DNA from 3 places in the Streptococcus sp. ELY_90 genome. Region 2 is predicted to be linked to each of the others. Evidence: predicted binding sites of a transcription regulator. Region 2 holds the regulator's gene; each other region holds the start of a gene.
What was found. The regulator NrdR, encoded in region 2, represses ribonucleotide reductase genes. The targets are predictions, from matches to a motif close to ACACNATATATNGTGT.
Positions count from the first base shown of each region.

Region 1: the regulator NrdR is predicted to act here: its motif matches at 1,882-1,897, upstream of AC4HAF_RS02730 (redoxin NrdH).
Region 3: the regulator NrdR is predicted to act here: its motif matches at 1,856-1,871, upstream of AC4HAF_RS06540 (deoxynucleoside kinase).

Region 1 is NZ_JBZFUJ010000003.1:26,641-29,923, reverse strand. Features, by position in the region: gene AC4HAF_RS02745 (putative ABC transporter permease) at 1-211, opposite strand, end outside; gene icd (NADP-dependent isocitrate dehydrogenase) at 410-1,585, opposite strand; gene AC4HAF_RS02735 (hypothetical protein) at 1,608-1,730, opposite strand; gene AC4HAF_RS02730 (redoxin NrdH) at 2,020-2,244, shown strand; gene nrdE (class 1b ribonucleoside-diphosphate reductase subunit alpha) at 2,347-3,283, shown strand, end outside.
Region 2 is NZ_JBZFUJ010000005.1:85,272-88,554, forward strand. Features, by position in the region: gene dnaI (primosomal protein DnaI) at 1-666, opposite strand, end outside; gene AC4HAF_RS04550 (DnaD domain protein) at 667-1,836, opposite strand; gene nrdR (transcriptional regulator NrdR) at 1,823-2,314, opposite strand; gene AC4HAF_RS04560 (response regulator transcription factor) at 2,492-3,181, opposite strand.
Region 3 is NZ_JBZFUJ010000009.1:6,806-10,088, reverse strand. Features, by position in the region: gene AC4HAF_RS06545 (exodeoxyribonuclease III) at 1-791, opposite strand, end outside; gene AC4HAF_RS06540 (deoxynucleoside kinase) at 1,097-1,738, opposite strand; gene AC4HAF_RS06535 (hypothetical protein) at 2,054-2,887, shown strand; gene metG (methionine--tRNA ligase) at 3,182-3,283, shown strand, end outside.

The sequences.
Region 1 (3,283 bases), on a different contig from region 2:
AAAAGAGCCCAAGAAGATTGTCCTGAAAAGGGTCGGTAAAAATCAAAACAGTCGTCACTGCAAAACCATAGACTGGACAGTAAGGTCCGAACAAAAAACCGCGGTAATCAAACTGTCTGTCCTGAATAGAGCAGTAAACGGTCTCCCACAGCCAGCCTATAAATGAATAAACAAAGAAAAGATAAATAAGATCCGAAAGTGAATAGGGCATAAACAGCCGCCTTTCTTGATATATAGTTATATTATATCTCTTTTCAGCCATAGATACCAAACAGGATTAAAAGAAGAAATACAGGTCTGGATTATTATTCCTAGATCACAGCGGCAGCTAAAAACTGCTGGACTGACTCCAAAAATCAAGCAGAAAATCTGACAGCTGGATGCCGTTTCAGTTCGTCAGTCATTTTTCTTATAGGTTTTCCATCAGCACTTTGGTAAATTCACTGGTTGAATAAGACGGTGCTTCTCCTGCCAGATCAGCTGTAAAACAGCATGCAGCAAAACTTTTTTCAATAGCTGCGGTAATAAGATCAGCCGCTTCTTTCCAGCCTATATACTCAAACAGCATGCAGCCCGACAGGAGCAGTGAACAAGGATTGGCCTTATCCTGTCCGGCAATGTCAGGAGCAGTGCCGTGAGTTGCCTCAAAAACAGCATGCCCGGTTTGATAGTTAATATTAGCACCGGGCGACATACCAATGCCGCCGACCTGTGCTGCTAAAGCATCACTGGCATAATCACCATTGAGATTGGTCAGAGCAACCACTTCAAAGCGCTCGGGATTTAACAGAATCTGCTGCAGAAAATTATCGGCAATGATGTCATCAACCACCAGTCGGCCCTTTTCAAGTTCAGCAGCATACTCCTCTTGAGCCAGTTCATAACCCCACTTTCTAAAGCCTCCTTCTGTAAATTTTTGAATGTTTCCCTTGTGTACTAATGTGACCTTCCTAAGCCCCTTAGCCAGAGCATAGTCAATAGCTGATCGAATCAGACGTTTGCTGCCTTCAATAGAAATCGGCTTGATACCGATACTGCTGCTCTCAGGAAAACGGATTTTTTGAACCTGCATCTGTGTCTGCAAAAACTCAATGACCTTTTGAACCTGACTGCTGCCGGCCTCCCATTCAATCCCTGCATAAATATCCTCCGTATTTTCACGAAAGATGGTGATGTCTGTTTTTTCCGGATGCTTCAAAGGACTGGGAACACCTTGGAAATAGCGGACAGGGCGGACACAGGCAAAAAGATCCAGTTCCTGACGCAGAGCAACATTTAGTGATCGGATACCGCCGCCGACCGGCGTTTCTAAGGGACCTTTTATAGCAAGCAGATGGGTTTTGATAACTTCCAAGCTGGCATCCGGCAGCCAGATGCCGCTTTGGCTGAAGGCTTTTTTTCCGGCTAAGACTTCCAGCCATTCGATTTGTCTCTTACCTTTATAGGCCTTTTCAACAGCTCGGTCAAAAACAAGCTGGGCATTCTGCCAAATATCCTGTCCTACACCGTCTCCTTCAATATAAGGAATAACAGGACAGTCAGGAACCTGCAATGTGCCATTTTCGAATTTTATTTTTTCTGCCATTGGTTAATCTCCGTTTTATTTCTTAAGAACAGCCACTGAAAACACCGCCAGTTTGAACAACAGCATCACGCATAGCAGCCAAACCGACGGCTGTTGGAACACCTGCAGATTTTTGAAAATCATAATGGCTGACTTGCTGATTCAAAGGAAAAACTGATGCGTCAGTAACCTTGTGGAGTTTTTTTAGCTTATTTAATGAAAATTATACAATTTTCTGGACCATCGGACAAATATGGACCTGCATTCTGTGCTGTACTGGCAGTCTTTGGTCTATTGAAGACAGGCACAGCCTAAAAACACTATATCTTGTGGAATCCCTAAGATAGCTATACTATATTTTGTGTTTTTTCGAGCAAATTTTCTTGCTTTTTTTCCTGAATTTAGATATCCTAGTAAAGCAACTTGTAAAAAAATCTAAATTTTAGGAGAAGAAAATGGCTAAAATAACTGTTTTTTCAAAAAATAACTGCATGCAATGCAAAATGACCAAGAAGTTCCTGGAACAGCACGATGTTGCTTTTGAGGAAATCAATATCGATGAACAGCCGGACAAAATTGACTATGTAAAAAGCTTAGGCTTTACTGCTGCTCCTGTCATTGAAGCAGGTGACACAGTCTTTTCAGGTTTTCAGCCTACCAAATTAAAAGCCCTTATTTAAATTTAAGGATTTTAAACAACTAAGGCCGGCTGCTTTAAAAACACAGCTCTGCCCTTATCCAAAGAAAACATGATGAAATTAGTAAGGAATAGGAACTTATAGATGAGTCTCAAAAATCTCGGCGATGTCTCTTACTTCCGCCTCAACAATGAAATTAACCGTCCCGTCAACGGGCAGATTCCGCTGCATAAGGACAAAGAAGCCCTGAATGCTTTCTTTGCTGAAAATGTACGCCCGAATACCAAAGCTTTTGACAGTATTACGGATAAGATTCGTTTTCTGATTGACAATGACTATATTGAATCAGCTTTTATTGCCAAATACAAACCTGAATTTATCGAAAAGCTTTCCCGGTCTCTTTATGATTATGATTTCCATTTTAAATCATTTATGGCGGCCTATAAATTCTACCAGCAATACGCTCTTAAAACCAATGACGGCGAAGCCTATCTTGAAAGTATTGAAGACCGTGTTCTTTTTAATGCTCTCTACTTTGCTGACGGCAATGAAGAACTGGCAAAAGATCTGGCTGCGGAAATGATTGCTCAGCGCTATCAGCCTGCAACACCAAGCTTTCTTAATGCCGGCCGCAGCCGCCGAGGCGAATTGGTTTCGTGTTTCCTTATTCAGGTGACCGATGACATGAATTCTATCGGCCGCTCTATCAACTCTGCTCTACAGTTATCCCGTATCGGGGGCGGTGTGGGAATTTCCCTCAGCAATTTGCGCGAAGCCGGAGCTCCTATCAAGGGCTTTGACGGTGCAGCCTCAGGAGTTGTTCCTGTCATGAAGCTTTTTGAAGACAGCTTTTCTTATTCCAACCAATTGGGTCAGCGCCAAGGTGCGGGGGTTGTTTACCTCAATATCTTTCACCCGGATATCATCGCCTTTCTTTCTACTAAAAAAGAAAATGCCGATGAGAAGGTCCGTGTTAAAACTCTGTCCCTCGGTGTTGTCATTCCGGATAAGTTTTATGAATTGGCGCGCAAGAATCAAGACATGTATCTCTTTAGCCCTTATTCTGTCGAACGTGAATACG
Region 2 (3,283 bases):
GTCATCCAAAATCAGGATTTCAGCTTTTTTGACAGCATCAATCTCATCCTTGACAGTTCCAGTATTGATGGCATTTTTCACGTCAATAGTAAAACTCGGAAAATGCAACAGAGTAGTCGCAGCGCCTTTTTGCTCTGAAAGTTCATGAGCCATGGCCGCCATCAGATAAGACTTGCCGATCCCCATATCTCCATAAAGATAAAGACCTTTTTGGTCAGGGCTGGGGTAGTTTTCAACAAAGTCAGCAACCATTTTAAAGACATCTAAACGTTTGACATCATCAAGACTGATATCATCAAAAGAAATGTTTTTATAGGATCTGGGAAGGCTGACCACATTGATGCGTTCTGAAACGGCCTGTCTCTTCTGAGATTCCTTAAGCTCCTTAGTTTCTAAATAAGAAACGTCTGCATAGCCTGCATTCATGGTCAGAATCGGCTGATAGCCCTTGGCCACGTAATTTTCATCGTGATTTTTAAAGCGGTCGCGCTCTAAGCGGTACTGATTGAACTTAGGAAGACTGAGCTTAATCTGCTCCTGAGTCAACTGATGAGCAGTGATAAAATCAGCAATATCTTGGTCTGCCAAAATAGTCTGCATCATTTCTTCGGTATTGTAGTGTTTTTTAGTATCCTTTTTGGCCAGCGTTTGTCCAATCTTTTCCATCTACTCACCATCCTTTCTCAATCTGGCAAGCGTCTGACGTTTAATTTCCTCTAAACGTGCCTGCTCATCTGCCGTTGTTTCATTCTTGTAATCCTGATTGCTCCATTCGGGAACATTGCTCTTTGTTTTGGTCTTTCCCTGATTTTGGTTCGTCCTGCGTTCCGAAAAAGCACGCATCTTTTCAACAGCCTGTTCTGCCGAAACAACCTTTTGATAGGCAAAGTCGTTGGCAATTTTCATCAAATAGCGCTTGTTGAGGTTGGCAGAATTTGTTTTGGAAACCGTATATAAAACCATAACGTTGATAACTTCATCCAAAAAGCTCATTTCTGCCAAATCAGCCAACAGCTTTCGTTCATCCGCTGTAATAGCTGCATGCCGCGCCTTCTTAATCTTAGCTAAGAAAACCTCAGGGCGGTCAAGTTTGGCTTCCTGAATAATAATCTGCTCTTCCTTAGAAAATTGACCGGACGTATCAGTCTGCTTGGCCTGCTCCTTCTTCAGCTGCATGCGCTTGGTTGAAATCTTATGCTGAGTAGCCGTTTCTTTTGCTAAAAGATAGGTTTCATACCAAGTGAGTTTGTATTTTTCAGAAATCACATATAAAGCAACCGCATCGGTCCGTTCATCAGCAAACTGAAGACCGTCTCTCGTCATCAAGTGTTTAAAACTGTCCAAATCAAAGTCTGTTTTGCTTTTAGCTGCTTCCTGCGGCTGAGGCTGCTCTTCTGTATAACCAAAAACATCAGAAAACCGTTTGGACAGATTGTCAGCTCCGTCTGGAACAGCCAGTTCCAAATGCTCTAAAGCAATCTGACCGATTTTTTGCTCTAAGAGATTGCGGTAGACAGCATTTTTACAAAAGGCTTCAGCAGTTAAAGGCGCCAGCAATTTCACATAATAAAGGCCGTCTTTCTCATAAAAGGCTAAAAGATCCATGGCTGTCAAAACAGACAGAGATTCTTCAAAGCGAGCCATGCCAAATTGCGTATGGTTAAGAATTTCGCTGAATTTATGCCTTTTTTCACCATTATCAAAAAAACTGATAAAATACTGATAAAGAGCTACAGCGTCACTGCCGATAATGGGCAAATAAAAGCGCATTAAGCTGACAGTATCAGGCAAAAGATAGTTCTGCCTGACATAGAGAAATTCATCAATCGGTTTCATCTAATTTACTCTTTTTCTTACTTCTGACGCGGTTAGTAATTTGCTGCAGGAGCGCTTCAATTTCATCAACATCCTTAAAGCTGCGATAGACACTGGCAAAGCGAACATAAGTAATCTCATCCAGCTCTGCCAGCTCATCCATGACCAGATTTCCTATGACAACACTGGAAACTTCGCTGTCATAGTCACTGCGGATTTTTTGCTCGATATCGTTGACAACTTTTTCAATAGCACTGCTGGAGACAGGACGCTTCTGAGCACTGCGGATAATGCCATTGAAAATTTTATCACGGGAAAATTGCTCTCTGGTTCCATCCTTTTTGACAACCAAAAGCGGCAGTTCTTCAATTCTTTCAAAGGTTGTAAAACGTGTATGGCAATTTTCACATTCTCGGCGGCGTCTGATAGTGTTGCCTTCCTCAGCTTGACGGCTGTCAACAACACTGGATTTTAAATAATTACATTTAGGACAGCGCATGAAAACACCTCACTTCTTGATTCAAGTTAGTACTTTATTTTACCATATTTTGGTCTGGAACAAAAGTAAGCAGCAGCCAAATGAATCCTGTATGCCTGCCAGCGGCAATGTTTTTTGTTCAGCACACCTCTGCACAAAAACAAAGGGCAGAAATTTCTTTCTCCCCTTTGCTTTAATCTATTTTTCGCGGATGACATAGCCCATGCCGCGGACAGTCTGAATATAGCTTTCTTTTCCGGAAACATCAATCTTACCGCGCAGGTAACGAATATAGACATCAACGACATTTGTTTCAGCCTCTTGATCATATTTCCAGACCCGATCCAAAAGTTCTTCTCTGGTCATAACCTGATTGAGGTTTTCCATAAGAGCACTGAGCAGATCAAATTCTCGCTTGGTTAAAGGTATGGTTTCACCATTTCGAATGGCAGCCCGATTGTGTACATCCAGCTGCAGATCACGGTAGGCACTGTCTTTCTTTACGGAATGCTTGGCTCTTTCAATATCCTGGCGGCGGAAAATCGCACGAACCCGAGCCAGTAATTCTTCGATAGCAAAAGGTTTTACAACATAGCCATCTGCGCCGCGGTCCAAGCCGGTGACAATATCCATAGTAGAATCACGGGCAGTAATCATTATAATATAAGTTGTTTTTTCCAGCTGCAGCCGGCGTGTTACTTCATAGCCGTCCATCTTCGGCAGCATCAAATCAAGAAGGATCAAGTCAAAGTCTCTTTCAAGAGCCCTGTCTAAGCCGGAACGTCCGTCATGTTCCACGTCAACTTCATACCCTTCATGCTGCAGTTCCAGAGAAACAAATTTTGCCAGATTTTTTTCGTCTTCAATAATTAAAATACTTTTAGCCATATACCCCTCTGCTTATTATTCTAATATAGTTTTCTAATATTATTCCAATAAAATAAAGTTTTTATAATTAAACTATAAAGTCTGGGCAACAAACTTATTACA
Region 3 (3,283 bases), on a different contig from region 2:
TGCCGTGTTCCTGAATCGATCATTTCAGATTTAAGGACTTTATCGGCAATGCGGTTGCTGGTCAGCCAGTAATCAATTCTCCAGCCTGAGTTGTTGATTTTGCTGGTCTTGCTGCGTTGGGCCCACCAGGAGTAAACATCAGGAATATCACCGTGCACATAGCGGAAGGTATCGGTAAAGCCCTTTGCTAATAAATTAGTAAATCCTGCCCGCTCTTCATCTGTAAAGCCCGGAGAGCGGCGGTTGCTTGAGGGATGAGCCAGGTCAATTTCCTCATGGGCAACATTGTAGTCACCTGCGGCTAAAACAGGTTTTTGCTTATCTAATTCTGCCAGGTAATCAGCATATTTTTCATCCCAAATTTGTCTGTCTTCCAGACGTTTCAGGCCGTCGCCGGCATTAGGTGTGTACACTTGAGTTACAAAAAAGTTATCAAATTCAAGCGTAATGATTCGGCCTTCGGCGTCCATAGTTGCCGGAGCCCCGATATTGGGATAAGTAACTGTTGGATTAAGCTCTGATTTATAAAGGAACATCGTACCGGCATAACCTTTGCGTGCAGGTTCTACAGAAGAGCGCCAGGCAATATCGTAATCAGCAAAATAGTTCTTAAGAATTTCCAAGTGTTTTTTTGTCGGCCCTTTAGCAGGCAGTTTTGTTTCCTGGATAGCAATGATATCAGGCTTTTTCTCAGCTAAAGTATCGATAACCGCACGTGAAAGCAAGGCCCGGGCTGAGTCGCTGGTTAAAGCAGCATTGAGCGAGTCAATATTCCATGAAATGAGTTTCATAAGTAAGATACCAAGAACATATCCCAAATTCGGCAGACTGTGGGACTAAGCGGAAAATCAAAGCCTTTCCTGTCTGTTTTGCAGAAGCTTTCAAGAAGCTTTTTCGCCTATGTTCAATCTTTCTAATTCATTTTTTTATTATTGTATCAAAAAATAAGCTTCAGAGCGACTGAAACAGTCTGAACTGTTTTTGGTTTGATGTTGGACTTTGACCTGCCCTTTAGGGCAGGTCAAAGCAGCCCGGGAAATGACAACTAATGCTTTATCATAGAAAACCAACAAGACAAAGCAGCCGTTGTTTTCTGTCAGCGATCGCCTATTCCAAGGGCGCTCATTTCTTGCTGAATCATACGGTAGACAGTCTCCCAATCCTTGGGGTTATTGATATCAAAGTCATCTGTTTGAATCCGCATTTTAGGGCTGTAATCATAGCTGTCATACCAGTCCTTGTAGTTACTGTGCAAAAGCTGATAGTAATCCAGCAAGCCGTTATCTTTTGTCGGCTGCTCAAAGGAGCGGCCGCGCTTTTTGATATTGTTTAAAATGTGGTCAAAGCTGCCGTCTAAATAGATTAAAAGGTCCGGTGCTTTCTTGGGCAGACCCTTGATTTCTTCCATCATATTGTCCAAGAGTTCCAGATAAATCTGATATTCCTGCTGGCTGATGCTTCCCTGTAAGGTATTGATATAAGTAAACAGAGCATCCTCGTAGATGGAGCGGTCTAAAACATTATTGTCCTCATGGTAGGCGCTTTTAATGGATTTAAACCGTTTGTTTAGAAAATAAATCTGCAAAGCAAAACCGTATTTTTCAGGATCTTCATAGTACTTATCCAAAATAGGGTTGTTATCAACAGGTTCAAAAAAGGCCTGTGTTCCTAAACTTTCAGCAATACGGGATGTATAGGTTGTTTTTCCGACGCCGATCATCCCAGCTAGTATAATCACGATTGTAAAGTACCTCCAAATCAGTAAATGCTATTTTGCTGCTCAGACAGCTGATGAAATCTCAAAAGAGTATTAAAATATAACCCCACAATATATTGTACAGCAATTACTATAATAACACTACATATTGTATTTAATCAAGTCTTAAATCACAATAATTTTAAGGTTTGTTAAAATAAGGCCTGCTCAATGAGGACTCAGCCTTTCCCGTTAGATGAAAACAGCTTAAAATCGAAAAAACAATTTCAAAATTCTGATAAATTAGGCTGTAAGTATGGTAAAATAAAAGAGTAATAAATTATTAAGGAGTCTAAGATGAATCAAAATGAATGGCAACAACAGTTCCGTGCAGCAAACGGACGCGAACCCAGTCAAGAAGAATTTCAGGCAGCTTTTCAGAGAGGAGAATTTACAGTGTCCCGTCAGCAGCCAAAGAAAAAAATGAAGACCTCAACCATTGTTATCATCAGTTTAGTGTCAGTCTTTGCTGTACTGCTCTTGATTGCCGGCGGCGCTGCGGCTTATTATTACTATTCCGGCAATATAGACGGTACTTGGGAACAGGTGTCGGCTTCTTCCTACAGCACTAAAAAGGATGAGTGGATTGATGTTGACAAGGAAAACAAAAAAAGCAATATTACTTATCATCAATTTTTAGTCGTTAAAAAAAATTACCTGAAAACTTATGCTTATTATAAACTGAATTATAATATAGATTTGCCTGATAATATGGAGCAAGACAATCTTTTTCTCAATGCTCGGACAACTTACACCGGTCACATGAAACCGACACATCAGGCTAATATCTGGAAAAGAGAAATTCGGATGACGATTTCCCAAAAGGACTTTATTGATGGTTTGAACGATTATATTGACGATTATGTTCAAAATAAATATACCTCCGACAATGATCTTCAAGACATAATGAAGGACTATAAAAAAGACTTTAAGGATGAGAAAAAAGGCAAGATAACTTATCAGAAAAAAGGCAATCGCTTAACCCTCAAAGCCTATAATAACAAGGGTAAACTGAGAGAGAAAATAACTTACGCTAAGCGGACAGGCAGAGCAGCTGATAAATTACTTAAAAATTATAAAAAAATTGAAAATGAAGAACGTAAATCTTTAAAAAAGCTCAATAATTATTAAAGAGCAGTTTGAAAAGAGCGGGAAGAGCACAGTTGATTCTGCCAATTGTGCCTGTATTCCGCTCTTTTTTATTTTCAGATAAAGCCGGGGCTTCTAAGACTGTTTTTTGATTTTGAGCTTTCATAATAGGCAATTTATGCTATAATAAAGTGTTATTAAAAAGAGGTTTCATCTGCCTCGGATGAGAAAGGAAACGAACGTACAAGCAGCATTTTCAGCAGCTGAAAGCTGGATTTTTCTGTTTTTTGAGTAAGGCTGTCTTTAGCTTGTTTTTACGTTCTTGGTATCTTAAACATGAGCGATAAAAAGCCATTTTATATCACAACACCGATTTATTACCCATCCGGCAAACTTCATATCGGTTCGGCCTATACGACTATTGCCTGCGATGTTTTA